2 regions of the Shimazuella sp. NTD250 genome follow, and region 1 is predicted to be linked to the other one. Evidence: a T-box and tRNA genes for the amino acid it is inferred to sense, from the RefSeq annotation. Region 1 holds a T-box; the other holds one or more tRNA genes.

Evidence for each region. The T-box of region 1 lies ahead of AC5WOF_RS00015 (valine--tRNA ligase). A T-box ahead of a tRNA ligase gene usually reads a tRNA of that ligase, here a tRNA-Val.
Region 2: it has a tRNA-Val gene. The T-box ahead of AC5WOF_RS00015 (valine--tRNA ligase) is inferred to sense a tRNA for this amino acid. The anticodon was not compared.

The regions. Positions count from the first base shown of each region.
Region 1 covers NZ_JCAJZS010000001.1:1,148-16,501, reverse strand. Annotated here, with positions in the region: gene AC5WOF_RS00080 (Glu/Leu/Phe/Val family dehydrogenase) at 1-881, shown strand, start outside; gene AC5WOF_RS00075 (alpha/beta fold hydrolase) at 1,109-1,891, opposite strand; gene AC5WOF_RS00070 (hypothetical protein) at 2,042-2,350, opposite strand; gene AC5WOF_RS00065 (tetratricopeptide repeat protein) at 2,622-3,137, opposite strand; gene AC5WOF_RS00060 (tetratricopeptide repeat protein) at 3,321-4,541, opposite strand; gene AC5WOF_RS00055 (hypothetical protein) at 4,890-5,099, shown strand; gene AC5WOF_RS00050 (phenylacetate--CoA ligase family protein) at 5,274-6,617, shown strand; gene AC5WOF_RS00045 (phenylacetate--CoA ligase family protein) at 6,650-7,885, shown strand; partial or broken gene AC5WOF_RS00040 (bifunctional 3-deoxy-7-phosphoheptulonate synthase/chorismate mutase) at 7,982-8,794, shown strand; gene AC5WOF_RS00035 (chorismate pyruvate-lyase family protein) at 8,850-9,461, shown strand; gene AC5WOF_RS00030 (hypothetical protein) at 9,564-9,833, opposite strand; gene AC5WOF_RS00025 (hypothetical protein) at 9,861-10,121, opposite strand; gene AC5WOF_RS00020 (hypothetical protein) at 10,286-10,999, shown strand; gene AC5WOF_RS00015 (valine--tRNA ligase) at 11,492-14,179, opposite strand; T-box leader at 14,203-14,456, opposite strand; gene AC5WOF_RS00010 (alpha/beta fold hydrolase) at 14,639-15,354, opposite strand, start outside.
Region 2 covers NZ_JCAJZS010000004.1:407,582-422,935, reverse strand. Annotated here, with positions in the region: gene AC5WOF_RS13085 (helix-turn-helix transcriptional regulator) at 1-186, opposite strand, end outside; gene AC5WOF_RS13080 (alpha/beta fold hydrolase) at 301-1,200, shown strand; gene AC5WOF_RS13075 (dihydrofolate reductase family protein) at 1,202-1,714, shown strand; gene AC5WOF_RS13070 (MFS transporter) at 1,915-3,051, opposite strand; gene AC5WOF_RS13065 (alpha/beta fold hydrolase) at 3,345-3,587, shown strand; gene AC5WOF_RS13060 (alpha/beta fold hydrolase) at 3,502-3,735, shown strand; gene AC5WOF_RS13055 (SDR family oxidoreductase) at 3,841-4,599, opposite strand; gene AC5WOF_RS13050 (TetR/AcrR family transcriptional regulator) at 4,788-5,369, shown strand; gene glmS (glutamine--fructose-6-phosphate transaminase (isomerizing)) at 5,421-7,247, opposite strand; gene glmM (phosphoglucosamine mutase) at 7,612-8,955, opposite strand; gene AC5WOF_RS13035 (CdaR family protein) at 9,012-9,983, opposite strand; gene cdaA (diadenylate cyclase CdaA) at 9,976-10,779, opposite strand; gene AC5WOF_RS13025 (hypothetical protein) at 10,963-11,304, shown strand; gene rocF (arginase) at 11,550-12,455, opposite strand; tRNA gene AC5WOF_RS13015 (tRNA-Gly) at 12,742-12,815, opposite strand; tRNA gene AC5WOF_RS13010 (tRNA-Gly) at 12,821-12,895, opposite strand; tRNA gene AC5WOF_RS13005 (tRNA-Lys) at 12,931-13,006, opposite strand; tRNA gene AC5WOF_RS13000 (tRNA-Gln) at 13,020-13,094, opposite strand; tRNA gene AC5WOF_RS12995 (tRNA-Tyr) at 13,118-13,202, opposite strand; tRNA gene AC5WOF_RS12990 (tRNA-Val) at 13,209-13,284, opposite strand; tRNA gene AC5WOF_RS12985 (tRNA-Glu) at 13,296-13,372, opposite strand; tRNA gene AC5WOF_RS12980 (tRNA-Thr) at 13,386-13,461, opposite strand; tRNA gene AC5WOF_RS12975 (tRNA-Asn) at 13,463-13,538, opposite strand; gene AC5WOF_RS12970 (MarR family winged helix-turn-helix transcriptional regulator) at 14,268-14,699, shown strand; gene AC5WOF_RS12965 (HlyD family secretion protein) at 14,704-15,321, shown strand; gene AC5WOF_RS12960 (HlyD family secretion protein) at 15,333-15,354, shown strand, end outside.

The DNA of each region.
Region 1 (15,354 bases):
AGCGGATCAGCCGGGGTTTTTTTGAAGCAATTATCCAAATTATTGGTCCAGATAAAGATATTCCAGCTCCAGATGTATATACGAATTCACAGATTATGGGTTGGATGATGGATACGTTCAGTCGGTTTAATGGTTCGTTCTCCCCAGGAGTGATTACAGGAAAACCTTTGAGCATCGGAGGTTCAAAAGGACGAGGAGAAGCGACTGCACAGGGTGTTGTATTTACAGTGATCGAAGCGATGAAGCAGTTGAAAAAGCCATTAGAAAATGCAACAGTAGCTATTCAGGGTTTCGGTAATGCAGGGCGGAATGTGGCTAAGTTGTTAACCGAATTGGGAAGTAAGGTTGTTGCTGTTAGTGATTCAAGAGGGGCTATTTATGATGCAAAAGGGTTGAACCTTCAACGATTGATGAAGGTGAAAGAGCAAGGAAATATTCGAGATTATGGTGCTGATTATCAAATCAACCCAGAGGAACTGTTTGAACTGGATGTGGATATCCTTGTTCCTGCTGCTTTAGAAAATGTAATTACATTAGATAATGCTCATCGAATTCAGGCTAGAATTGTGGCAGAAGCAGCAAATGGACCGACAATACCGGATGCTGATAAAGTCTTATTTGAGAAAGGGGTGCTAGTCATACCAGATATTCTTGCAAATGCTGGGGGTGTGACAGTTTCCTATTTTGAAGGAGTACAAAATGCAATGAATTATTATTGGAGTGAAGAAGAAGTAAACAGAAAATTAAAAGTGATTATGGTTGATTCCTATCACCAAGTAAGTCAACTTGCAAAAAGGTATCAAACCGATTTACGTACTGCTGCCTACATAAAGTCAATTAAGAAAGTAGTGGAAGCAATGCAGGCGAGAGGTTGGATTTAAAAGGGTATGAAAGAACTGATAAATATGGTAGTACTTTTTTCATTGATTCCCACTTAACAAACACCAATTTGCAAGTTGAATAGTGCATCCTTTGTCAGACTTCAAATAAGATTAACGGTCATAATTTGTACAAGAAGACTCCCAACTCTAGGAAAGTTGGACTGAATGAAAAGACGACTACTCATTCAAAATGAATAAGAGTCGTTTTTTTGTTTCGTTAATACCGATCAATGTAGGAAACGATGGATCTCTCCCAACACCTTGCGATGCTCCTGTGAAAAGACCCCGTGACCGGAATGGGAAAATAGAATCAGCTCGGAATCTGGAATACGACGGTTCAGGATTTTAGCATGCTTTGGGCTGAAGACCCAATCATCCTTACCGTGAATAATAAGCGTTGATGCCGAAATTCTTCCAATCCGATGGTACGAATCGAAACTCTTGCTTGCCTCACGATGAATTTCCATGCTTCTAGGGCTTGAAGGAGCGATCTGCATTCGTTCCACGAACGAAGCGATTAAGTCCGAATTCTTTTGGATATAGGCTTTGGAGTAAAGCATACTTAGCGTGTCTTGCGGGGAAAATCCAGCGTTCTTTCGCATCATCCACTTCATCATCCGAAAAGAAGGCGGCACCCGTTTTACCCCGCAGGTCGTGGAACATAGGATTAATTTCGACACACGGCTGGGTTCTTCGATTGCAAGCTCTTGTGCAATCATTCCCCCCATAGATTGGCCTAAAATATGTGCCTTTTCGATATCGAGCGCGTTCATTAGCCCGATGACATCCTTTGCCATATCCGAGATGCTGTACGCTTCTGTTGGATCGTCGCTACGACCTGTACCCCGATAATCGAGTATGATGAATCTGTTCCTTTCGCCTAATGCGGTCTTGATTGCCGGGCTCCACCAGTCCATGTTGCTGTTTTTTCCTGAAAGTCCGATCAAAGGAAATCCTTCCCCAATCGATTCATAACAAATGTTAATGCCGTTGACGAATGCTTTTTCCAAAATTACTCACTCTCCAGTTTCGTAATCTCTGGTCGAGAATGAACGATATTCAAGATCAATATATTCTACGAAAGGAAATAGAGTGAGGATGAAAAGGGAAAGACTCTCAGTCAGATGACGGCTTGAGCCTTTCCGTTTAGAATTCCTTTTTTATTTCTCTTCTGCCGATTGTTGTGTCGATGTTGATTCCCAGGACACTTCCGAGTTTTGTTCCTGCGAGGATTTTTCCTTTATTCGTTCCAGTCCTATTGTCATTACTTCTTTGCCGGTTCCTATGATACCGGTCTTCAATGCATTGATGAACGTTTCGAATTGTAAACTGGATAGTTGTTTTTCATCACTCGTCACATTCACAAGTTCTTTGCCGAGGTTAACAGCGCCGCTTTTCAATGCAGCAGAGGAGAGCTGGATGATCTCTTTCTTTACTTCCTTGAAGACCCCTTTTATAATTTCTGACATGTGCTTCACCTCCTTTCCGATCCTGGGATTTACCCAGGTAAGGGGATGATTCTTGCTCTAGTTTCGTATTTTCTTCTTGTGATGCTTACAGGGAGCTTCTTGTTTCTTCGCCTCAGCTGAGGGTTGTCCGGGTAATCGAGGCCGTTCTAACAGCTGATTCGCTTCATGAACGGCGGTTACATTGCCTTTCTAATAGCGGAGATAATCCTGTGGAGTACTCTCTTTGAATTTCTATGTGTTTCTCTGCCTTCTCTTTTTTATGATTTTTTCTTCAGTTCCTCAATTGATCAAAATGCTGTAAGACAGAATTTGCTTTGTCAGGTTTTCCTGCATTTTGGTAAGCTGAACTTAAGTTCCGCAGGACTTCTTGTGCTTGCTCTGGAGTAAGGTAATTGGAATTTACTTTATAGTGGTCAAGCAGAAAGGTGAAGTCTTCGATTGCTGTTTCCGAGCAATGGAAAAAGGACTCCGGTAGCCTCAGACAAATGTTTCCACGCAACAACCGAATTTCTTTATGGTTTGAGTCTAAAGAAACGGCCAGATTCAATAGATCTAGTCCCTCTTGCGCTTTATCCGCTTTTTCCAGAATTTTAACAGCATCCCGTCCTAATAGAACAATCGTACTGCCATAATAGGCTTTAATTAGCGCATTCTCAGGCTCGGCTTCACAAAGCTTTGAGAGTATCTCGTTTGCTTTTATCACTGCTTTTTTGTCTCCGTCCACACCTTTATTATGGAGTGTTTTGGCTTCCTCGAATTGTTCTATTTTGACGCTTTGATCTGTCATTCCTATCGACCTCCGATATTGAAAATCTTGGTACTTCTGCAAACCGTAAAAGCAACACAAATAAATCTCTTCTGGCATAATTTATTTGTTGCGATATGTGCTGTTCCCATATGGAGGTTGGATTATTAAATGATCAGCGAGTCTGAGCCGTGTTCTCTTTCCATTCAAATAAGGAACTTGTTCCTATTCCTTCTCTATTTGCTGTTTTGCCAAGCTAAGGAGCTCGCTCCCGGCGGCACGAACGGCCCTTTTTATCAAAATTGATGTGGTGCTCTCGGCGATCGGTTTATGCTCAACAGCTGGTTTTCCTTCCAAAGACTTAAGCTTTAGCTGGAGGAGATGCCGAAAATCAGGGTCCTGTGTTTCATTCTTCAGCCTTTTCCAGCACATAACCGCAGCTTGATTTCGACCGATTCGGCAATATATCTCACCAAGTTCGTAGATAATCTTCAAGTAAATTTCCGTCTCAAGGAAGCCTGTTTCATTCAATTCCCGATCGATGAGAAATGTGTAATCTTCAATTACCGTTTCGGCTACGTGGAAATGCTTTTCAGGCAATCTAAATGCGGTTCTGCCTCTCAGCAGTCGAATCCTGTCATCCTGAGGGGCGGCATTTACTGCTCCGTCAAGAAGCTTAAGTCCAGTTTTCGACCACTTCAATTTATGCAATACTGATGTCGCATCCCGAGCCAATAGTAACTTGGTGACGCCATAGTATGCATCTACAAGCGGGTGGTCAGGATAGTTGGGGCGCACTCGTTCCAACAATTGTTGCATATCTTGAAGGGCCTTTTTATTCCCTTTCTGGGCGGCCTTGTGTAGGGTGATAATCTGTTTAAGTAAAATCTCGATATTTTTCTCACTTGGATTCACCAATTGTTCATTCATCTGTTTATTCATCTGAGTTAATTGTTGCAATATTTCATTTGCTTCTTTCAATTTTCCAGCATTTTGGTAAGCAGTACTTAGATCCTCCATAATTTCCTTGACTTGCTTATCAGTGAGGTAACTGGGATCTTCTTTATGACGATCCAGCAGGAAGGAGAAGTCTTCGATCGCCGTCTGTGAGGAATAGAAGAAATCTTCTGGCAGTCGCAGACATACTTTCGCACGTAACAACCGAATCTCCTTTTGATTTGGATCCATGGAAATCGCTTGATTCAAAGAATTTAGTCCTTCTTGCGCTTTATCCGCTTTTTCCAAAGGCTGGTCAGCATCTCGTCCTAATAGTGCAAGAGCAGTACCGTAATAGGCTTCAAAAAGAGCGTTGTCAGGCTCGATTTTGCGAAGTTTTAAGAAAATTTCACAGGCGGTTTTCACCGCATTTTTATCTCCATCTAGGCCTTGTGTAAGCACCCTTTTTCCTTTTTCGAATTGCTCTATATGAGTGTAGTTTTTTTCCATTTCAATTCCTCCTTCCAAATGTCATTCTCGAGCAACTGCCAGTGGAAAGCTTCTCCAAATCGTTATTTTTAAAGTCAAGTAAAAAAAGTCCACCCTGATCTGAGCCACTGGCTGGACCGCTTATCAGGAGACGTGTATGGAGATATTGGAAATCTTGATCATTTTCCAATCTGAGTAACAACACGGATTACCCCTTCCTTAAAATAAACGATATATGCTAGTTACGATATGTATGGTTTATATAAACGGTTTGGATGGAATGCTCTTTTTTTACATTATGTGTGTTTGTCTGAATCAAGTCTGACTTTCCTTGCATTTCATAAAGAATAAATGGAAGGAGGGCAGAATGTGAGTGATATAGAGCTAAATAAAGAAGAGAAAAAAGCAGAAAAAGCAAAAAAAATAGAAGAGAAACAAGCTAAAGATAAACGGAAACAAGAAAAGAAAAAGGAAAAAGCAAAGAAAGAGGAAAAAGCAAAAAAAATAGAAGAAAAGCAAGCCAAAGAAAAGCGGAAACAAGAAAAGAGAGAGGCAAAAAAGAAGGAAGAAAAAAATTAATATAGATGGATTGAAACTATTCAAAGAAACAATTAGAGAGTAATAACAGATGTTACAACTGCTGTTGATAGATGAGGGAATGGTTACGCCTTTTCGCGTGGATCATGCCCTCACTCATTCTTTACTTCGGGGAGATTCTAAGTGTACTAAGTATACATGGAATGGAGGATTAAGATGAAGTTTCAAACTCATAAGATGACAGTCTCCATTGACAATCATTCATCCCATCTAGAACAATTTAATGAATTTTATAAGCAATTGTATGATGAAGGAAAAACCATCGAAAAACTTCCTCATCAAAATATAGAAGATTATCAGTTAAAAGCTGTTAACGCCACTCTTGCTCATGTGTGGAACCGAAATGAATACTATCGTTCAACGTTGAAAATGGCAGGCTTCACAGAACCTAAAATCGATAGTTTAGAACAATTAGCTACTGTTCCGATGCTGAAGAAAGATGTCATTAGAGGTGATAGACAAAAGATATTATGTGTCGATCCGAGAGAAATAGGTCAGGTACACCTCACCAGCGGCACATCGGGTAAGCCAATATATACCTCTTATACATTAGCTGATCAATATGTATACGATCTGTTACCGAAATATTTGGAGCTTTTTAAGGAATCGGAGGATGATGTCGCAGCAATTGCGCTGCCTTATGAATTTGCGTTGCCTGGTCTTGGCTTCCAGCGATTATTTCAATTTGCATTTGGTACGGGAGTTCTTTCGCTTGGAAAAGGTGGTTATATGGCTCCTATCGATAAGTCGTTGGAGTTAATGAAGGAATATCAAGCTACGGTACTAACTACAACCCCGTCTTACGCAGCCCTCCTAGCAGCAGAAAGTGAGAAGTTCGGTATAAAAATTGGTGAAGATATTTGCTTAAAGAAAATTTGGCTTACCGGCGAAGGATGCTCCTCCACCTTCCGCGAGAGGTTGGAAAAGTCGTGGGGATGCGAAGTCTCGTTTTTTTACGGCTCAACCGAGTGCGGGGTTGTTGGTGTAGAATGCAGTAAGCATAGAGGGTACCATGTCATGGAAGGACATGTGAAAGTCGAAATCATTGATCCGGTTTCGGAGAAAGTGCTTCCGTACGGTCGAACGGGAGAAATCGTTGTGACCACACTGCTTCGTGAAGGAATGCCGATGGTACGTTACAGAACTGGAGATCTTGGTAACTTGCAGAAATCCAAATGCGATTGCGGAATCACGATGGACGTTTTGCAGCTAAGAGGCCGAATGGAGCAGATGCTGCGCTTGGGTACCGAAGACTATTCTCCATTCTTAATCGAGCACTTTCTCATGGAGATTCCCGAAGTAGGTTTATGGTATCACCTTAAGTTGAATCAAGGATTGCTCACAATAGAAGCTGAGAAGTACCAGACGAAGCTAAGTGACGAGCAATTGGCGGCAAAAATTCAAAAGTATATGGCTGATCGGATTGGGATACATTGCGAAGTCGTAATCAGAGACGATATTCCTCGTACGTTCGGCAAAGCGATCAGAGTATTCAATTAGCTATACAAAAACGAGAGAGGAGGTGCGCATTAATGAATGACATCGATAAAGAGAGAGCGCGAAAATTTCAGGAGATGTATGTGCGTATTCTAAAATCCCCTCTGTATAAGACGAAATTATTGGAACATGCTTTAAACGGCATTGAATTGAGTAACATCCAGGAGCTTCCGTTAACTACAAAAGAAGATTTGCGGAAAGCTGGTATCTTTGGTCACCTTGCCGTCGATATGAAGGAAATCGCTCAATACCACGAATCGACCGGAACGACTGGGGAACCTTCAGCTGCTTGGTTTACGCAAACAGATTTGATGAATGGTGGAAGACAATTGAAGGAATGCGGCGTGCATTTGACGTCTGAAGATCTGGTGCTGATCCGCTTTCCTTACGCAATGGCACTGCCTGCATTTTTAATGCAGCATGCAGCCTGGCTTACTGGAGCCGGAGTTGTTCCTGCAAGCGGACGTACTATTGTTACTCCTTACCTTAGGGTGTTAAGTCTGATGAAACACCTTTCTGTCACGGTGTTAGCTGGACTCCCGCGTGAGATGGAATTGCTGGCCGAAGCGGCTCGTCTCGGCGGTTCTGAGCCGAGCAAGGACTTTCCAACTCTGCGCGCTATATGCGTCGCTGGTGAATTAATGAGCGACAAGAGAAGGGAACATATAGAAAAGCTGTGGAACGTGCCTGTGTTTAATATGTATGGTTCGACGGAAACTTCCAATATCGCTACAATGTGTGAGTATGGCACAATGCATATTGCAGAATTAGATATTTTTATAGAAGTACTAAATGAGGATGGTTCGAGCTCCCTTGCTTCCGGAAAAAGAGGGTTTGCGGCGATCACGACGCTTTCCCATCAAGGTTCTCCTCTGTTGAGATACTTTAATGGGGATATTATCTCTGTAGAACCCTGTTTATGTGATTGTGGTCGAACTGGAGCGAACTTGGTTCATTACGGCAGAAGCAAGGATCGAATACGTTTTGGAAACATCGTCTTAGACGCAATGGATATTCAGGAAGCCGTATATTCATTGTTTCCTGCTCCGGATGCTTGGAAGGTGCTAGAGCAGGCAGAGGGATTGCACTTTTTACTAGATTCGCATGATTCTAGAAAATGGTCAGAGGAATACGTCCGTTCTCAATTATCTTCTCGACTTCAAGTGCCAGTTTCCGTTGAAATCACTACATTGGTTGATCGTGTTGAGCTCATGAATAACGTTCCATCGATAAAGCCTGTATATATCAAAAAGCGAAGTAACGACACATAGAAATAGATCCATAGAATTCGATAACATAACGATAATTGGTTAGGAAGATTCCTATTATACGGAAAGAAAGGATTGTTAATCATGAGCGATAAATTGCAGCAAGAGAAATCACAGCTTCTCGTAAGCCGTCAACATAAAAACGAAGATACGATTATTAATATTAAGCAGTCGGTGATTGGTGGTTCTTCCCATACGCTGATCGCAGGTCCCTGCTCAGTCGAATCGAGAGATCAGCTTGTAACGGTTGCTTCCGCTCTAAAGGAAGCCGGCTTAACGATTTTACGCGGTGGGGCGTTCAAACCGAGAACATCTCCTTACGATTTTCAAGGGCTCGGTGAAGAGGGATTGAAAATTATGAAGGAAGTTGCGGATGAATTTGGATTGATAACCAACAGCGAAGTTATGAGTCCCATTCAAATCGATACAGCTGCCCGTTATATCGACATTTTTCAAATAGGCGCTCGTAACATGCAGAACTTCGACCTGCTGAAAGCCGTCGGTCAAACGAAGAAACCTATTCTACTGAAACGTGGTCTTTCCGCTACTTTGAAAGAGTTTATGTTAGCAGCAGAATATATACTACACCAAGGAAATGATCAAGTCATGTTAATGGAACGTGGTATACGTACTTTCGAGACAATGACTCGCAATACGCTTGATATTTCCGCTGTTCCAATTTTAAAGCAGGAGACCCATCTTCCAGTTCTAGTGGATGTCACCCATTCTACTGGGCGGAAAGATATTTTGCTGCCTTGTGCAAAGGCGGCGTTAGCAGCTGGCTCTGACGGGCTTATGGTTGAGGTGCACCCGAATCCCTCAGCTGCTCTCTCCGACGCCAATCAGCAAGTCAACATAGATGAGTTTCATACGTTCTGGAAAGGGCTTTGCGATTCCGGTCTGTACCATTGACCATTTTTTAATAACTGTCGAAAAGCGCGCACAATTGTCTGACGGAGGTGAGAGTATGGTAGACTCACAATTTGAGCAAAAGGTATCGGATGTTTTACAAGGATTGATATTCGACCTTTTGTTAGTAACGGATGGAAGGACAACGGATTTGCTAGAAATGCTGTCAAACGAGAAAGTTTTTGCACATGTGATACGGCAAGAACAAATTGGTGAAGAGGATGCAAACCTGATGGGTGAATCCTCGGGAGGCCCGTCCTATATTCGAGAATCGGTATTGATCTGCGAGAAAAGTCGATTCGTCGTGTCACACAACATTGCGCTTGTATATTCTAAGCATGTACCTCCTGTTTTGTTCGAGAAAATTGCGCATCGACAAGAGGGAATAGGAAAAGCGATCAGCTCACTCGGATTGCGCACATTCCGAGAGGTGACCGACTCCGGATTCATTAACGAAGAGGAAACGGTTGATCTTTTTCAACGACCGATTAAGATTCACTTTCCTAATATGCAAAATAAGGTGCCTTACAAAAAATACTTCATTTATTTCGGATGTAAACCTGGGATTCAGATGCTAGAATATTTCCATCCGAGCATCATCGGACACCATTTGCAGCAATGGATGATGAAAGAACAAACAAATAAGAATACGGTTCTGAAAAAAGAATAACGGATCAATTCCTAGCTCTACAGAATGAACGTATTTCTTAGAGTTTTCCAATGCTTTTGAGGATGCAAGCCTCAAAAGTGAATGATCTGCTGAGAGGCAGTCTTATTTTTTTGCTTTCATTTGTTCGACGAAATCGATTCCGGAGTCGAGTATTTGTTTACCAGCATGTTGTACGCCCATCTTTATGGCTTCGAATAATTGTACTAAAACGATTTCGATGGGTTGATCACGATTTTCTACAGCTTCTATGATTTTTTGCTTAGCTATGTCTGCTCCATTTTTGACCGATGTCGTGTAGGTAGCAGTACAGGATCTGAATGCCTGATTGATTTCGTGAAAAATTTTTGAAGACTCTTTATTTTCTCCAGCCAACTGCTTCACCTCCTTATGATACTGCATTTAGCTATTCTCGACTCTTTCCTCGTTTTGAAACTGATTCGCTTCAGCCTCTACTCGTTGGATTTGGTTTTCAACGCGGTCACAACCATCGTCATCCTGTATCAGAACGGAATCAATCGTTCCTGTTAGTTTCTTGCCGTTCCGAGATGTAAGCAATGCAACGATAACGCCCACCACTAGTACGAAAACAAGTACGCCACATAAACTCATACCCAGAATGAATAATATTTTATCCGCAACATCCATGTTCCTTGTTTCCATCTACTTTCACTCCTCTTATGAATAATTCAGTATATGAGCAAATATCTCAGATCATATAGGTACTGGACTATTATTAGATGAATTCCACTTCAGTCCAATCTAGATTCATTAACCCACATAAACATATAAGGAGTCATAAACATATAAAAGGAGGTTTCCGATCAATGGATGATATCCAGAAGAAAACGGATTCTGATCCGGTCACAGATGAAGAAGCACTTTTAACAGCTTCGAAACAGGAAAGCGATTTGGAGTGGAAACGGTTTATCCAAAAAGAGTTGGGGAAAACGGATTCTAATCCGATCGCAGATGAAGAAGTACTTTCGGCAGTTTCGAAACCGGAGAGCGATTCGGAGTGGAAGTTGTTTGTTCAAAAGGAGTTAGATAAATTAGAGAATCAAGAAAAGGGTGGAGAAAAAGAAGACTCAGAGAAATCATCGGTTGAGAAGGAGTCTACTCTCAGTACCCTTATCGAGAATATGCCTGTAGAAAAATTGGTCAATTCGGCATTACGAATTATTACTAAAAAAATAGAACCGAAAAAAACAGAGCCGGAAAAAGCAGAACAGGAAAAAACAGAGCCGAAAAAAACAAAACGGAAAAAAACAGAACAGGAAAAAACAGAATCGAAAAAAACAGAATCGAAAAAAATAGAGCCGGAAAAAACAGAGCTGAAAAAAACAAAACTGAAAAAAATAGAGCCTGAAAAAACAGAGTCGAAAAAAACAAAAGGGGAAAAAACAGAACTGAAAAAAACAGAATTGGAAAAAACGGAGCCGAAAAAAACAAAACGGAAAAAAACAGAACAGGAAAAAACAGAATCGAAAAAAATAAAACCGAAAAAAACACAACCTAAAAAACAGAACCGAAAAAAATAGAGTAAAAAAATTGCTGGTAAGGAAGAAAGGTTTCAATTATATACATGTATCGATAGCAGCTTCTGGAGAAAAAAGGTGATGCCTACAAAAGTTTTTTATATCGTTTATTCGATGAGTTCGCAAATGACTTCACCTCGCCATCTTAGAGGTGGGAGTCCTCTTGTGCGAATTTGAGAGAATATTACTAGCTATAATGAAATGTTGAAGCTTGAAGACTGACAGTTACTTTGCGGACGTAATGCTTGGAGAAACTGTTTACAGTACACAAGGTTTTGACCTATACATATTACGGGGATGAATGACATGGGGGAGTAGATCACCTTGACATGGAAGAGGTTGGAGGTTCAATTCCTCTACTGCCGACCAAAGGAGCTCCTTAGACTGCATGAAAGAGGATGAAGAAACGAGGTTATCGATTACATCTGAAATGGAACCAGACAATAAACCGTAAATAAAAAGGGATGAAAACGATTAATTTCATCCCTTCGTCTATTAGTTTTGAAGTTCAGCCAGACGGGTTTTTACTTTTACTCTTTTTTCAAGATAATCCTTCTCTTTATTTCGTTCCTCTTCTATTACATGTGCAGGTGCTTTACCAATAAATCCTGGATTGGATAATTTCTTTTGCACACGATTTACTTCAGAATCTAGTATTTTTAATTCTTTCTCTAAGCGGTTCAATTCTTGTTGGATATCAATCAATCCTGCTAGTGGCAAGAGTATTTCAGCTCCTGTCACCACTCCACTGATGGTTTTCTCTTGGATGGAAATGTTCGAATCAATGGTCAAACTATCAGCATTACATTGTTTACGAATCCATTGTTCTCCATCTTGCAAATGATGTAGTGTCTTTTCATTATCTGGTTTTATAAAGATGTTTATTTTTTTACCCATAGGTGCATTCACTTCAGCGCGTATATTTCGAACGCTGCGAATGACTTCCTTATAGAGTTTCATTTGTTCTACTGCTTTAGGGTACTGGTATTGATTTTGTGAAATTGGCCAATCAGCAGTTACAATGCTTTTTCCCTCATGAGGAAGATTCTGCCATATTTCTTCTGTTACAAAAGGCATAAATGGATGTAACAGTTTTAAAATGTTGTCTAATGTGTAACAAAGAACGGAACGAGTAGTTAATTTAGCCTTTTCCTCATCTCCATAGAGAGAGAGTTTAGCAAATTCGATGTACCAATCGCAGAATTCATCCCAGACAAACTCGTACAAGGTTTTACCTGCTTCATTGTAGTGATAGCTATCAAGTTGTTTCGTGACTTCAGAAATTGTTTCTTGCAGTCTGGTGAGAATCCATTTATCTGCTGTGTTCAATTCACCAGATAAATCAATATCTTCAGCATCAAAGTCATCCAAATTCATGAGTACAAAACGAGAAGCATTCCAAATTTTATTGATGAAATTCCGTGCTGATTCAACCCTTTCCCAACGAAAACGGAGATCTTGACCTGGTGTTGAACCGGTAGAGATCATAAAACGCATTGCATCAGTACCATATTGATCAATGACATCCAATGGATCAATTCCATTGCCGAGGGATTTAGACATTTTAATTCCGTCAGCGTCACGAACCAAACCATGAATTAAAATATCTTGGAAAGGTTTTTTATCTGTAAATTCTAAAGCTGTAAATATCATACGTGCTACCCAAAAATAGATAATATCGTGTCCTGTAATAAGTACACTGTTTGGGAAATAACGCTTCAAGTCATTTGTTTCTTCCGGCCAGCCCATAGTGGAGAAAGGCCACAATGCGGAACTAAACCAAGTATCGAGTACATCTTCGTCTTGAGAGATATTGGAGCTGCTACAGTGTGAACAATTGGTTGGATTATCAAGAGTTACTGTTATTTCCTTACAGTTTTCACAGTGCCAAGCTGGAATTCGATGTCCCCACCATAACTGTCGAGAGATACACCAGTCGCGAATGTTTTCAATCCAGTCTAAGTAGAGTTTCTCAAAGCGTTCTGGAACAAATTGAACCTTGTCCTCGCTTTTTTGAAGGGCTACTGCTCTTTCAGCAAGTGGTTTCATTTTTACAAACCATTGTGTTGATAGGTATGGCTCAACAACTGCACCACTGCGTTCACTATGTCCAACGGAATGAATATGTTCTTCTATTTCTACTAATACTCCTGACTCTTGAAGATCAGCTATAACTTGTTTGCGTGCTTCAAAACGATCCAATCCTTGATACTTACCAGCATTTTCATTCATTTTTCCTGATTCGTCCATCACTACGATCTGTTGTAGATGATGACGTAGACCCATTTCAAAATCATTAGGATCATGAGCAGGAGTTACTTTTACTGCACCAGTTCCAAACTCTTTATCCACATATTCATCAGCAATAATTGGGATTTCTCGGTTTGTTAATGGAAGTTTAACGGTTTTACCAATTAAACCTTGGTATCTTTCATCATTTGGATGTACAGCAATAGCAGTATCACCAAGCATAGTTTCTGGACGTGTGGTAGCTACTTGAATAAAACCAGTACCATCTGTTAGAGGATAACGTAAATGATGAAGTGCACCTTTTACTTCTTTATGGATAACCTCAATGTCAGAAAGTGCTGTTCGTGCTGCGGGGTCCCAGTTAATGATGTACTTTCCACGATATATCAAGCCTTTGTTAAATAAATCAACAAATACTTTTCGAACAGCTTGGGATAGTCCTTCATCCATCGTGAAACGTTCTCTGGAGTAATCCATTGAAAAGCCCATCTTTTTCCATTGTTCATGAATGATAGATGCAAAATGATGTTTCCACTCCCAAACTTTTTCGAGAAATTTTTCTCTGCCTAAATCATGACGAGAAATACCTTCTTCTCTCAGTTTTTCTTCTACTTTTGCTTGCGTTGCAATTCCAGCATGATCCATGCCAGGAAGCCATAAAGTATCAAAGCCTTGCATACGCTTCATGCGAATCAAGATATCTTGCAGAGTAAAATCTAGAGCATGACCCATATGTAACATACCTGTTACATTAGGTGGGGGCAAAACAATACTAAATGTCTCTTTGTTTTTATCCTCCGAAGCTTTGAAGAGTTCATGATCTAACCAAAATTGATACCTATCTTTCTCAACGGATTTTGGATCATACTTTGTTAGCATTGTGATTTCTTTTGTTGAACTTTCCAATGTGAAATCCTCCTTAAAAACACTCATAAAATATAAAAATCCCTTTCATCTCAAAGGACGAAGGGATTAATTCGCGGTACCACCTTTGTTAACAAAAGTACAATAAATACAATAGTACTCTTGTTCACTCGCACCTGTAACGTAGGTTTACGGCTCCAACTACTGATCAAAATTTTTGACTTTGGCGGAAGCACTCTGGAGTGACATTCAATAGTAAATCCCGAAGAATTTCACAGCTGCCACAAAGGCAAATTCTTCTCTCTGAAGGGTTATCCTATTTACTCTTCTCCGTCAATGGTTTTACATATGGTAAATATATTCTACTCAACATAATAGTAGAAAGCAACCTAAATATCATCCTCATTTTGTTTCATTTAGGATGAAGCCATACATTTTTCAAACTTGTTGTATAGATGGAAGTATTAGAAAAAGCATTGATCTGTCTTACTCCATTGAAAAATGGCGACAGTCGATGCTTTTTTGTGTTTAGTTTTGAGTGCCAAAATGTTGATTTGTCCAGTTAAGAGCATAGGTGAACCAATCTTGATTGTTTTTCATGAAATTAATATCATGTCCTGCATTTTTCAGAACATAAGCATCAACGGAAGGAACATTCGGTCCCAAGTATGGTTTTTCTATATTTGTCACTGCTTTAGGTGTAGAACAGTCAGCATCTGATCCACAAAAGAGATAATCCTTTTCGCCCATCACCAAAAGTACAGGTACGCGGATGTCTTGGATTGTATTTAGCGAAAGGAGAAGGCTCGTAATTTCTGTAATGGTAAGGGTTTGTTTTAGTTTCTCATCCTGAGCAATAACAGCAGAATCGACATCTCCTGGCTTCATGAATGATTGATAACGGGTATTTGGACGAGTGGTCAGATATCCAAGATCTTGTCCCAAAAGACCAAATCTAGGATCAAGTGAAGCAGGATAAAGGTTTAGTGTGAGTTCAACTTTCTCGAGTGTATTACTCTGAAAGCCCCTTACCGGGTCTGTTAGAATGACTCCATCAACATCTTGATAGCGGGTGGCTTCTTCCATTGAAACATGGGAACCGTAGGAGTGTCCGACTTCAATTACTTTGCTATAAGCGATAGAGCCATTGGGACCAGCCACTTTTCCTCCTCGAAGGGCTTGTACCAGCTGATGGGCTACCCATGCATCCGAAGCCATATCAATACTTGTACTGAGTGGATGCG
Region 2 (15,354 bases), on a different contig from region 1:
TTGATATCCACCATGCGGGCCGACTTCTGAATACAAAGGAACCCCCAATCCGCTTAAATCCTGCAAATCCCGTAATATCGTTCGCTTAGATACACCAAATTCATCAGCCAATTCTCTTACTGTAAATTTCCGCTTTCGATTTACTGTCATCATCAATTCAATCAGACGTTGAGATTTATTGGACATTTGTTTTTATTCCTTTTTTCATTTTCTTTTTAACTACGACAAGTTTTGTCACCATCATAGTCTAAGATAAAATCAAGTTCAACATAAGAAAATGATTTCGAGGAGGAAAACAAAATGAAACGACCTTTTCAAGTAGATAAATCAGAATACCCATTTGAAGATAAATGGATGGAATACAAAGATGGACATATTCATTATATTGACGAAGGTACAGGTCCAACGATCCTTTTACTACATGGAAATCCAACATGGTCTTATTTATATAGGAATGTGATTAAGGAACTCCGACAGGATTATCGGCTTGTTGCATTGGATTACCCTGGATTGGGAATGTCCAAGGCTCCAAGCAGCTACAACTATACACCACAAGAACATGCAGAAGCTCTTAACCAATTTATAGAACAGCTGCAACTAAAAGATTTTGTGATCGTTGTCCAAGATTGGGGTGGACCAATTGGAATGAGTTATGCCGTTAACCACCCGGAAAATATAAGCGGAATTGTTTTGATGAATACTTGGGCTTGGCCGGCAGCACTTCCAGCTATGAAACTTTTCTCACTTGCAATGGGCGGCTGGCCGCTGGGATATTGGCTGCAAACGAGAAAAAACTTTTTTGCAAAAACAATTGTTCCGGGTGGCATTCACCATAAGGAGAAAATTACAGAAACACTCAAAAAAGCATATACTGATCCTTTTCCTACACCAGCATCCAGGAAGCCCACATGGGTATTTCCTAGAAGCATTCGTAAGGCACATAAATGGTTAGCGGAGACTGAGTCAAAACTATCCAGTTTGAGCCATGTTCCAACACAAATTCTTTGGGGAACCAAAGATAGTGCAGGATTTCCGCTTAGCGAAATGGAAAAATGGCAAAAATACTTACCAAACAATCAAACTGAAATTTTAGAAGATGCATCTCACTATGTTCAAGAAGATCGCCCTGATCGGATTGCAGCAGCGATTCGATATGTAGCAACCACAAAAAAATTTAAAAAAATAAGAGGAGTTATTTAACATGAAAACAATCTTATGGGCAACTTTATCTGCAAATGGAAACTATGCACAATCAGGTCCAGAAAATCCACCAAAAAAAGAAGCACTTGAAGACTTTGCCACTCATGCAAAAACTGCTGGGAACTTTATCGTCGGTCGAAAAACATTTGAAGGAATGCTAGCCAGCGGAGGCGGGGGAGAAGATTTTGCAAATTTAGACATAGTAGTAATTTCTCGCAGTAACAAAGAAATACCAGGTGTCACTATTGTTTCGTCTCCACAAGAAGCACTACAGTTTCTAAACGAAAAAGGGCATCACACTGCACTTCTCTCTGGTGGAGCTGATCTGCACAATAGTTTTCTTACCGAAAATCTAGTGGATGAAATTATCTTTAATATTGCCCCAGTGCTCGAAGGAAAAGGGTTGAATCTGTTAATAAATAAAACCGAGTATACATTTAAACCTATCGAATTGGTTGATGTTAAATCACTTGGAAATGGAGTTGTACATTTGCATTATAAGATTCAAAAATAAAAGCGTGTGTGCTAAACAACATTGGCGACTAGCTCGCTGTACTCACAAACCCAGCTGTTTTAGTACACAGCTGGGTTATTTTATTTGGAAAATTGGCTAACTGAATCAGCAAATAGCGATAAACAATAAAAGCCCGGATGGTCATTCCACATCCTTTGCAGGTTGCAGAATGACCATCCATCTAAAGGATATAGATCCCCTTACCCATCCTTTTTCCAAGCGGCAGAAGTTCGGAATGTCCACTCAAACAGCGGCAGAGAGATCAACATGAGCCCAGCAAGTGAAAGGTACATCACATCTGAACCCATCTGCTCTCGAATCCAGCCGAAACAGTTTACACCGACAATCCCCCCGATTCCATAGATCAAAACGGAGGTAGAAGCAGCTCGTCCCTTTTGATCAGTCAGTTTAAAGGTCTTTTCACCCAAAATCTGATTGAACACAGTGCTGTACGTAATTCCGATGATCAAAGAAGCAATGGTCAAAACGATGACGTTCGACCAGTTGAGCATCAGCATCGCACCAGCCATTGCAATGATAGCAATACGAATGAAGTTCCGCTCACTGAGATGCTGCTTGAACAAGAAAGCAAGCAGCCAGCCAGAGATACTTGCGCCAATGTAGATGGCAGTCCTGACCAGCGAACCATTTCGCACACCAAGATCAATGACGATATAGGTGATCAACACATTTACAGAGACCGCAATCCCAATTACAGGGAAAGTCAATCGAAAAACTTCCTTGTCCGGAAGAATAGACGCGTGCTCTGGTACATGGTTGGACTGTTCCGACAACAGCAAGCAAATGATAGCTACTGCTGCTGCACTCGGACCAAGACAATACCATACTTCGCGATACTCACTCACGAGCACAGAACCAGTCAGTACCCCGAAGATCGAGACCTGTGTCCCAATCGATTTGAGTTTACCTACTCCTGACATCTTTTTCTCGCCTTCAGGGAGTAGGCCACGAAGCTGGGTATCATTGGCGATCCACAAGATCCCACAGAGAAAGAAGCGCAAGATCTGCCATGACAAGGCATACCAACCATCTGCCACCGCAACTCCGATTCCAGCGATCAGCATGAAAAGGAGAGAGCACAACTGAACTGCTTTGGTGCCGAATCGGTCTACGAGGACACCTACTAGTGCATAACCGATAAAGCTAGTGACAGTGACTAGAGTGGCGACAAGTGTGATGACAGAAGCTTGCCCTTGGAGCTTCATCCATAAGGTATAACTGCTCCCATAGACATCGATGTTGAGCATAATCGCACACTCCACTGCGACTGCGAGCAGAGTCTGCCGATTCCAGATTTCTTTATCTGGTTGCCACATTGGATTTCCTTTCTTCGAGTCGAAGGTCTATTCCTCACTATAATAAAATATCGAATTTATAAAATTGTCAAATTAATATTTTTGGAGACTTCTTATTCTTGTCGTTACACTATCTTTTTTTTCATCATTATTGAAACCGATCAATACCATAAGAAATACAACATTGATGCAATACTGATAGGAAAGTATCTTTATATTGTAATCAAAAAGAAGTTGAACTCTTTTAAATATGATGAAGACGTTTCTGAAGAATGTGAGTAAAAGTGTCAGTAATAACTAAGGAGGAATAGAAAATGCCATATTTTAAATCAATAGATCAGACAAAACTTTTTTATCGAGAATGGGGAGAAGGGAAACCAGTCATTTTTATTTCAGGGTGGTCATTGAGTTCTACTATGTGGAATTACCAAATGATCGATCTAAGCAGCAAAGGGATACGTTGTATTGCTTATGATCGTCGTGGACATGAGCGTTCAGATGATCCAGGGAGTTGCGAAAATAGACGTCCCAACTTTAATCATTCACGGCGACAGTGATGAGTCCATGCCAATTGAATATTGTGGGGCAATATCAGCACAATTGATACCCAATAATAAATTTATTGTATATGAGAATGCTCCTCATGGTCTATATATCACACACCGAGATCGATTCAACAAAGATTTACTAGAGTTTATTAAATAATTACGCAAAATCCGCTAGATAATATACAAAACATTCAATAAATAAATCAACAGAGATCATCTGAAAACTCAGATGATCTCCTCTATTTTATCAAAATTGTTTATCTTAATAAGCAGACCAGCCTGCATCTGCCGTAATAACTGTACCATTTACAAAACTAGAATCGTCAGAGCCAAGAAATAATGCAACTTTTGCAATCTCTTCTGGTTTTCCTGTCCTCGGGTTAATTGCCATACCGAGTTGTTGGCGAGAAATTCCAAATTCATTGATGTTTGTCATAGATGACATGATGTTCGTTTCAACTCCACCGGGAGCGATCGCGTTACAGCGAATGCCTTGTTCCGCATACATAAAAGCAGTGTTTTTTGTCAAACCAACTACTGCATGTTTGGATGCAGTATATGCTGCACCTGCACGGGCCCCATACAATCCCCCAGCTGAAGCAATGTTAACGATTACACCACTTTGCTTTTCTAAGAAAATAGGCAGAAGTTTTCGAGTGGAACGCATGACACTCTTTGTATTGATAGCAAAAATGCGATCCCATTTATCATCTTCTACATCACCAATAGGCTCAAAGTTGTCCATTATGCCTGCATTATTCACCAATATATCTACTGTCCCATATTTCTCTGCTGTAGTATCGATTAAAGTTTGTATATCTGCTTCTTCAGCCACATTTGTTTTAATCGCAAAAGCAATACCTCCAGTAGCTTCAATCTCCTCCACTGTTGCTCTAGCACCGTCCAAATTCAAGTCCGATACGGCAACTTTTGCTCCTTCTTTGGCATACAAAATAGCAATCTGTTTCCCCATACCTGAAGCTGCACCGGTTACGATTGCGACTTTATCTGTTAATTTCATGATAAATTCCTCCAATTGTCCAATAAAATCAGAATTTTAATGAACAGATGTTTATTAACTTCTATAAAAAGTATAATACTCTTATGTAAAACATTTCAATCAGCAAAGACCAAGTGTTCTGTCGCCTAATCACTAATACCATACATAGTTGTTTGTTAACTGTAGAAAATCAACATGGGAGGCTGTAAATGACTAACATTGAAAAAAAGTTAGATCGAAGAATAATAAAATCTAAAACTGCATTAAAAAATTCCTTGCTTCTTTTAATGAAAAGCAAGGAATTCAAAGAGATTACAATTACCGATATCGTCCAGGGAGCAGACCTTAATCGCGGCACGTTCTATAAGCATTATCAATTTAAAGAAGAGCTGTTAGACGAAGTCGTCCATGATGTTATCAAAGATTTAATTGCATCCTATCTAGAACCATATGAAAAGGCAGAAACATTCGTCTTAAAAGATTTAACTGCTTCTGCTATTACGATCTTTCATCATGTTGAAAAGTATGCCAATTTTTATGTACTTGTTGTTAAAACAAACATTTTATCAAGCTTTCACAATCGAATTATAAATGAATTAAAGCAGCTAGTATTACAAGATTTATCCAAACATGTGGCATATGTTTCTGACTTAGACGAGGAATTGTATGCAAGTTATCAAGCTAATGCCATATTGGGAATGATCATTGAGTGGATCAATCAAGGGTTTAAATATAGTGCTACTTATATGGCTGAACAGTTATTAAAAATCATTCATCTAAAAAACCTATAAATTAAATAGAACGGCATGAAAATTTCATACCGTTCCTTAAAAAATATTTTATTACTCTACGGTTACACTTTTTGCTAGATTACGTGGTTTATCAACATCATATCCACGCTCCACACAAGCATAGTAAGCGAGAAGCTGTAGTGGTACTACTGCTAACACAGGAGCGAACAGATCGTGGATAGCAGGAATGTACATTACTTCGTCGGCAGATTTTAAGAGTTCCTTATCCCCTTGGGAAGCCAATCCGAGTACATGTGCACCACGGGCTTTTACTTCTTGGATATTGCTGACCATTTTTTCAAACAAAGCATGTTGAGTAGCAAGTGCAATAACCGGAATACCTTCTTCGATCAAAGCTAGTGTTCCATGTTTTAATTCACCAGCTGCGTATGCTTCGGAATGGATATAGGAAATCTCTTTTAATTTGAGTGATCCTTCTAATGCTACTGCATAATCCATCCCACGACCTAAGAAGAATAGGTGTTCATGGTGAACAATTGATTTGGTAAAGGCAGCAATCTTATCTGCTTGTTCTAATACCTCTTCTGTTTTTTCAGGTAAGGACTGAATTTCTTCAAACAGAGTACCAAATGATGCAACTGCGCTTGTTTCCAACAATTGTGCCAGATACATTCCTAACAGATAAATAGCGATCAATTGAGAAGTATAAGCTTTCGTCGATGCCACTGCGATTTCTGGGCCTGCCCAAGTGATAATAACATCATCAGCTTCACGAGAAACACTGCTACCTACCACGTTGGTGATAGCTAAAACACGAGCACCATGTCTTTTCGCTTCTCTTAATGCAGCCAATGTGTCTGCGGTCTCTCCCGATTGGCTGACCACAACAACCAATGTATGCTCATCAATGATCGGATTGCGATATCGATATTCAGAAGCAACATCAATTTCAACTGGGATACGGGTTAACTGTTCTAAAACAGTTTTCCCTACTAACCCTGCATGATAAGCCGTACCACATGCAACGAAATGTATTTTATTGATCTGTTTTACACTTTCTGCTGTCAATCCAACTTCTTGGGAAAGGTCAACCAATCCATTTTTAATCCGTCCAGCTAAAGTATCGCGAATTGCCTTTGGTTGTTCGTAGATTTCTTTTAGCATGAAATGGTCGAATCCGCCTTTTTCAGCTGTTTCCATATCCCAAGTTACGCGCAAAACATCACGCTTAACAGGTGTACCCTCTGTGGTCATCAATTCCACACCGTTTTCATCCAAAACAGCCATTTCTCCATCTTCAAGGATATATACATCACGGGTATGTTTCAAAATAGCTGGGATATCAGAAGCGATAAAGTTTTCACCTTCACCAATGCCTACTACTAGAGGGCTGGCCAAACGTACAGCAACTAGTTTATCAGGCTCATAGTTACTGATAATTCCAAGAGCATATGCACCTCGAAGGCGTGCAACTACTTTTTTCACCGTCGAAACAAGATTTCCATCGTACATTTCCGATAACAACTTAGCAATCACTTCTGTGTCCGTTTCAGAAGTGAATGTATGACCTTTGCTGATGAGCTCTTCTTTCAACTCAATGTAATTTTCAATAATACCGTTATGAACAACAGCAAACTGTTCTTCTCCATCGACATGTGGATGAGAATTTGCATCGGATGGTTTACCATGTGTAGCCCATCGGGTGTGACCAATTCCTAGTTGGCCAGTTAATGTTTTCTCATCAAGATGTCCAGCCAAATCAGCCAACCGGCCTTTTGTCTTTTTTACTCCGATCGTATTTCCATTATAAATAGCTACCCCAGCGGAGTCATATCCACGATACTCCAGCTTTTCTAGACCTTCCAATAGTACATTTTGAGCTTGTTTCAAACCAATATATCCTACGATTCCACACATATGCAATCCTCCATCAATAATCAAATTTTCAAGGTACAGTATCCTTCTTCTCTTCGTCTTCCCTCTATTTTTGCTCAGCTGGTCACCCAATTGAATTGTATAGAGAGTCGTCGGTGTAGACGAAACACCGGGAGGCATCCGCCGATAAAAATCGATAAACCTCCTCCTCGTCAACTGCAACGCTTGCAGTCCTGGCGCTTAACGGCATATTAAAAATACATATCTCCTAATGCTCCAAGCATCACCCCTTATTCAAAAGATGGATAAACTATTTAGAATCCACTACACTATCCTATTCAAATTACACGTAAAAGTAAAGAGTTAAGGAAGAAAAAGCCAAGTTCAACCAAGAACCTGGCCGGATTTATTTACCCATTTCACGTTGAATTACATCTGCAATCTTTTGTACATACTGTTTCACTACCTCTTGATCTGGCCCTTCTGCCATGACACGAATCAGAGGTTCTGTACCGGAAGGACGAACGAGAACCCGACCATTTTCCTTTAATTGACCTTCCACTTCATGGATTGCAGTTTGGATTGCTTCGTTTTGTTCCCAGCCTTCTTTGCTCTTTACTTCTACATTTTTCAACAACTGAGGATATGTTGTTACACGAGCACTCAGATCAGACAAACGCGCTCCTGTTTCTTTCATCACTCGCAATAGCTGAATTGCAGAAAGCAGTCCATCTCCTGTTGTATTATAGTTGAGAAAAATAATATGACCGGATTGCTCACCACCAAGGTTGTAGCCTCCAGAAAGCATTCGCTCTAACACATATCGATCTCCCACTTTGGTTTTTTCTGTGAGCAGACCTGCATTTTCGGCAGCTTTAAAAAAGCCAATGTTACTCATAACAGTTGTCACAATGGTATCTTGATTTAATTGACCATGTTCTTTGAGGTATTGTCCGCAAATAAAGAGAATCTTATCCCCATCGAGCAATTCACCATTCTCATCTGCCGCAATTAATCGATCTGCATCCCCATCAAAAGCCAAACCGATATGAGCACCTTTTGCAATAACTTCTTGTTGCAACGATTCTGGGTGAGTGGACCCGCAATCAACATTGATATTTTTTCCATCAGGAGTACTATGAATAGTAGTTACGTCCGCTCCGAGTTCACGAAGCAATTGTGGAGCTAGTTGGTATGCAGCTCCATTTGCTCCATCGACCACTACATGAATACCGCATAAATCGATATCAATAGTCGATTTTAAATGGTTTAAATAATGTTGATAAGATTTAGAATCATCTACTACACGTCCGATGTTATCGGCTATTGGTCTTTGCAATGCATCTTCATCTTCATTGAGCAACTGCTCAATTTGATTTTCTATATGATCTGCTAACTTTTGGCCATTAGCATTGAAAAATTTTATTCCATTATCCGGGAAAGGGTTATGAGAAGCTGAGATCATTACACCTGCATCCGCTTCCAATTGTTTGGTTAAAAAAGCAACCCCAGGCGTACTGATAATACCTAATCGAACTACATCAACCCCAACTGAAGTGATACCAGCAATCAATGCGGCTTCTAACATTTCTCCAGAAAGCCTGGTATCTCTTCCGATTACCATTTTAGCATTTTGTTTTTGTTTGGTAAGCACATAAGCTCCAAAACGCCCTAAACGGAAAACTAGTTCTGGTGTTAATTCTAAGTTAGCTACTCCCCGAACACCGTCGGTTCCAAAATATTTGCCCATGTTATTCCTCCATCATCAAAGAAACAAAAAATAACCAATTCGATCATGTTCTACCTTTAAGAAGGTGTCCGACTCATTTTAACATAAATCTCTATCCTATTGGGGGACACTTTTTCGACTGGCGTAACAACCTTTACATCTTGTTTTATCGTTGTATCTTCTGTAACTTGTGACAAGTCGATTGCTCCTGCGGGATATGATTGTAGTGTTTTCAATTTTTCAACTGGTCCATAAACCCTTATCTTTAGAGGATTTGTTGTTATCGATTCGACTTTATACCCTTCTGGCGGCGGCTTACTCACTGTTATTTGAAGAGGGATATCCCGATAGCCATATTCCACTTGTGGCTGAGGAGGCGGTGAGACTACAGGTGATTTTTCAATGGGTATTGTTACTTTGGCATGAATTGGTTCAACTTTCACATTTGGCTTTTTCGCCGTTTTGCTATGCACAGATAATGAAATATCCCGGTTCGTCGTTTGTCGTAATCCATTGACATTTACTAAAGCAGTGAGTTCAGTGATCTTTTCCACTTCCTGCCGAATTCCAGAAACACTCACATAAGTTGGAGTATATGTAAGAGACAACAACTTATAACCATCTGCCACTGCTCCCCTTGTAATGATCGTAATAGGGAAGGTTTTGGTAACTTTTTCTGCTATTTCAACCGATATTGTACTGGGATTTGGCTGAACTTGCACATTGGCTGGCAGACCTTCAACGGAAACTGGTAGAGCTAAATATTTACCTGCTGATAACTTCGTTAAATCAACAAAAACACGATATGACGGCAAACGATTAATCGTGTTTTTGTCCCCAGTGAACACAAGATCTACTTTATGCTTCTCGCTCAAAAGTTGGTACTTTTTTGTATTGTACCGATATTCAACTTTAATTCCTCTTACAGTAGTAGAACTGCGATTAACAGAAATAGGGAGGGTTGGCTCCGATACCATAAACCACAAAATAGCAGCAAGAATGAGCGAAATAACCCGAAGCACCCATTCCCGTTGAAACCATCTAGCCATTTTGGACACTCCTCTCTTTACCCAACTTTGCTGGCTTCTGTTTTAATAGTTGGAAGAGATGAGATAAAAATGCCTCATTGGATAAATTAGTTTCCAACACCCCATTTTGAGCAATGGATACTGCGCTAGTTTCTTCGGAAACAACAATGACAATCGCGTCAGACATCTCTGACATACCTAATCCCGCACGATGCCGTGTTCCTAAGGACTTGGATATTCTCGTACTTTCACTCAACGGCAAAAAGCATCCCGCAGCTGTTATCTTGGATTCTTGAATGATAATAGCTCCATCATGAAGAGGAGTATTTGTAGCGAAGATCGTTCGGATAAGTTCGGAGCTGACATCTGCATTTAAGGTAACACCAGTACGTATATAATCATATAATCCTGTTCTTTGTTCTATTATGATCAGTGCTCCTACGTTATTGGAAGACAGATATTGTACCGCCTTTGCGATTTCCCCTACTAATTGGTTTACTTCTTCTTCCCGAATTACTCGATGACGACTAAAAAATCCCCCCCTGCCGATTTGCTCAAGTGCACGGCGTACCTCAGGTTGGAAAATGACAATAATCGCTATAACACCAACGGAAAAAAGATTTTCAATCAACCACGTAACAGTACGAAGCTCAAAGTAACGGCTGATGATCCAAAGCAAGACAACAACACTAATTCCTTTAACGAGTTGGACGGCTCTTGTCCCTCTGAGCAATAACAACAGCTGGTAAAATATGAAACTGACAATAAGGATATCAACTAGATCACTCAGATACTCTTTAACATCGCTGGTTAACATGGATGGGCCTCCAAGAAGTTACTTGTACCCTTAGTATGCACTATTTTAAAAAAAGAAGTTAGTTTTCATGTCGTTAGAAATCTAATATAGCAAAAGGCCTAATATTTTTTTAGTTGTAATTATTCTGATTAATACTTATAATTGAGTTTGACCACCCCTCTTGTCCTTGGAGGACATATGAACATGGCAGATCTGAAGGCGCTTGGCGAGAAGGTAGAGGCACAGGCCTCCCGGATCGAGAAGGCGCTGGAGGAGCAGGAGCGAGCTCAGAAGCGCGAGAAAGTGGAACGGAGCATCAAGTGGTCTGCGGATGCCTGTGAAAGGCTCATGGCTGAAGCGGAAAAGTTCCGCGAGATCGGGCACCTTACGTCGGCCGAGTCTTCCTCTAAGAGGGCTCAGTCCACCATCATGGTCGCGATCGCGCTCCAGGAACTTCTGGAAGCGGGCACTTTCCTGAAGGAGGGTACGTCCGACTTTTCCGAAGAGGCGGACTCCCTCCTCCTCGAGCTTGAGAGGCTTCTCTAGCTCCATCGTTCAACCTGAGGGGAAGGGGCACCGCTTTGAGTTCTTCTGGACTCAAAGCGGTGCCCCGACTGATTGAGATTACGATAATAAATTACTTTGAAACTCAGTTTTAAAAAATCAAGTACAAAACCTACTACGTAATATTCCCCAATTCCTTTTCATGAAAAAATCCATCACCAAATTATGTTTTCACTTGAATTATTAATATAAAATGGTTGATCCTTTAACAGTTGGTATTTCACAAACTAGAGAATTTTCTTCCCAAATAAAGAACTGATAAGAGCAACTGCTACTTTTGCGGTAATATTTTCTCGATCGAGTATTGGATTTACCTCCACAAATTCAGCAGAAGTAATTAACCCAGACTCCGACATCATCTCCAAGGCAAGGTGACTCTCGCGATAGGTGATCCCACCAGGCACAGGAGTACCAACTCCAGGAGCATCACTTGGATCTAATCCATCTAAATCAAAACTCAGATGTACTCCATCTGTATTTTTCCCTACTATAGATAAGGCTTCTTCTATTACTCTTGTCATGCCTAAACGATCGATTTCATGCATCGTAAACACTTTTAATCCCATTTCCCGGGCAATAGCTTGTTCTCCTTTATCCAGCTCACGAACACCGATGAGGACAACATTTTCAGGTTTTACTTTTGGCGTATATCCTCCTATATGAACCAAATCAGGATGACCAACACCAAGACTCGCTGCTAATGGCATACCATGGATATTTCCAGAAGGTGATGTTTCTCCTGTATTTAAATCCCCATGTGCATCGTACCAAATTAGCCCAAGATTATGATAATGTTTTGCTACCCCAGCAACCGTTCCGAGCGCCATGCTATGATCTCCACCGAGAACAAGTGGAAAGCGCTTTCTTTTGATCACATCAGATACAACGTTTGCTAAAGATTCACTTACGTCACATACCGCCGATAAAAATTTTAAATGATTATCTCCAATATCTATCGATTCTGGACTAGGCACTTGAACATCACCAAGGTCCTCTACATCAAACCCTAAAGCTTTCAAAGTTGTTTGTAGTTGAGCGTAACGTATTGCACTTGGCCCCATATCTACACCGCGTCTACCTTGGCCTAAGTCCATCGGCATACCTATCACGCTTATTGGATTCTGTTTGCTCATAGGTTTAACCCTCTTTCTGATTCTGATAAGCGCATTGTATCATTTTTTAATACAATTTGTAAAATTTTAATATTTATTCTAGAAAATGTATATTTATGATCACCAATTACATTCACGGATTACTTTTCCCGAAAAAGATAAAAACATAGCTAAAAAAACCTCAAGCTATAAAACACTATTTCTTCTTGAACCCCCACTACTTTTGTTGTCATTCCACGAAATCGATTTAAAGCATTTCAAATCAGCCAAATTAAAAAAAGATACCTATTAAGGTATCTCTTGTTTATGGAGCGGGTGAAGGGAATCGAACCCTCACATTCGGCTTGGAAGGCCGATGTTCTACCATTGAACTACACCCGCATATATGGAGCGGAAGACGGGATTCGAACCCGCGACCCTCGCCTTGGCAAGGCGATGCTCTACCACTGAGCTACTTCCGCAATATATATTTAATACTATGATCAAAGGTTATAAATGGTGAGCCATGAAGGACTCGAACCTTCGACCCTCTGATTAAAAGTCAGATGCTCTACCAACTGAGCTAATGGCTCTCAAGATGAAAAATGGCTAGGGAGGAAGGATTCGAACCTTCGGTACACGGTACCAAAAACCGATGCCTTACCACTTGGCTACTCCCTAAAAGTGGATTTTACATATGTAAGTGGTGGAGGGAGTAGGATTCGAACCTACGAAGTCGAAGACAGCGGATTTACAGTCCGCCCCAGTTGGCCACTTTGGTATCCCTCCGTAAAATGGTGGGCGCTGACGGGATCGAACCGCCGACCCCATGCTTGTAAGGCATGTGCTCTCCCAGCTGAGCTAAGCGCCCGTATGAAACTATGGTGACCCGTAGGGGATTCGAACCCCTGCATGCCAGCGTGAAAGGCTGGTGTGTTGAACCGCTTCACCAACGGGCCGAGACAATGTTTGTGGAGCTCTCTACCAGGCTCGAACTGGTGACCTCTTCCTTACCATGGAAGCGCTCTGCCGACTGAGCTAAGAGAGCATGGCTCCCAAAGCAGGACTCGAACCTGCAACCTACCGGTTAACAGCCGGTTGCTCTGCCAATTGAGCTATTTGGGAATAGTCTTTCATTTCGACAAATTGTATTCTAGCAAGAACACTTATGTATTGTCAAGTTATTTAACAATAATTTCAAATCATTATTTTCTAGCGTTTTATCGCTTTTGGCGACAAGGATTAATATACCACAGGTAGTATACCATTGCAAGGATTTTTTTATCAAAAAGCAGATGAATTTTTCTTACCCCAACTGTAACAGCAGATCTAATCTGTTGTTATGATTCATTTTCGTAAACATAATTGTAGTTGTTATTACCTATAAGAAACAACTAGGAATATCTATCATATTTAATTGCCTTTTCATTACCTGAATACTTTAGAAATGAATGGATTTATCTAACAAACTACTATTCTCCAAGAAAATAGATAAAAATCGATTCAACATTATTCATTTCTATTCTGTCAACAAAAATTCACATTCGAGCAAAGTCCTTATAAAATCATGCTTTTGATATTTAGTTCTAAAGAAATCAACTAACATATTTTCCATCCCCTTACTGGAAAAGAAAGACACGATCATAAGTAATATTTACCTTGAAAAAGAAGCGAAAGAGTTGGGAAAAGTAAAATCGTGAAATGTATATATCTCTCACTGTGATTTCTTTTTTTACACTTTACAGCATATAAAAGTAATTTTCATTTGACATTTCTCCTATTGATATTTCGTATCCGAAATAATATAATACAAAATGTTAACGGGGTGAAATATTAATGTGAGGTGATATTCGATTGACGGATGATGAAGTACTAGAATTTGTTAGTGCCATGCGTTATTGCGTGAAAAGATCTTTTCACATCCTGCATGAGCATTTCAAAAAGTACAACCTGACTATTCCGCAAGGGCAGGTTTTAAGAGTGCTTAATCAAAAAGGCCCCATGTCCCTAGTGGAAATCAGCAAAGAATTGGATTCAAAGCCCAGCTCCATGAGTGGACTGATTGACCGTTTAGTGAAAGCGGGTATGGTGACCCGAAAACGAGATGAAGAGGACCGCCGAGTGGTTTGGATCGCATTAAGCGATAAAAGCAAGCAAATATTCGCTAATTTCCCATTTACACAAGCACAGTATTATCGGACTTATTTAGAAAAACTTTCAGAAGAAGAATTTACTCAGCTCTCCGTTAATCTACAGAAGCTTGTGAGGATTTTAGAGGAAGGATAAGCCTATGAAACAATGGTTAACCACGTTTGTCGTAATTATCGTGGTCTTGGGGATAGCCGTTTTTGGATATCAATATGTCACAGATGCACAGACGTATGTTTCTACCGACGATGCAACTTTAGAAGCCGATATGTACTCTATTGATGCAATGCATACAGGGGTTTTAACTGATTGGAAGATTAAAGAAGGAGATAAGGTAAAAGAAGGAGACATAGTAGGGAAAGTCCAAAATAAATCTCTTACTTCCAAAGTAAATGCAACTGTTGTAAAAACGAGTGTTTATACCAATCAAAATGTTTTTCAAGGTCAAACACTAGCCAAAATGGCAAACCTAGATGAAACATACGTATTAGCCTATATTGATGAAAATCAGATTAGTAAAGTAAAAACCGGCAAAGATGTCAAAGTCACGATAGAGTCCCTATCAGATGAACCCTATAACGGAAAAGTAATACAGATTGGATCGGGCGCAGGTGGAGTGTACGAATCAAGCTCAAGCTCTACTTCTTCTTCAAGTTCTGAAAAAGAAGTACAACGTGTCCCTGTAAAAATTTCCGTCAACAATTTACCTATTGACCGCTTGACTCTAGGAGTCCACGCAGAAGTTAAAATAGAAAGATAAGGTGATAAAGAATGAAAGCTGGAAGACTGATTG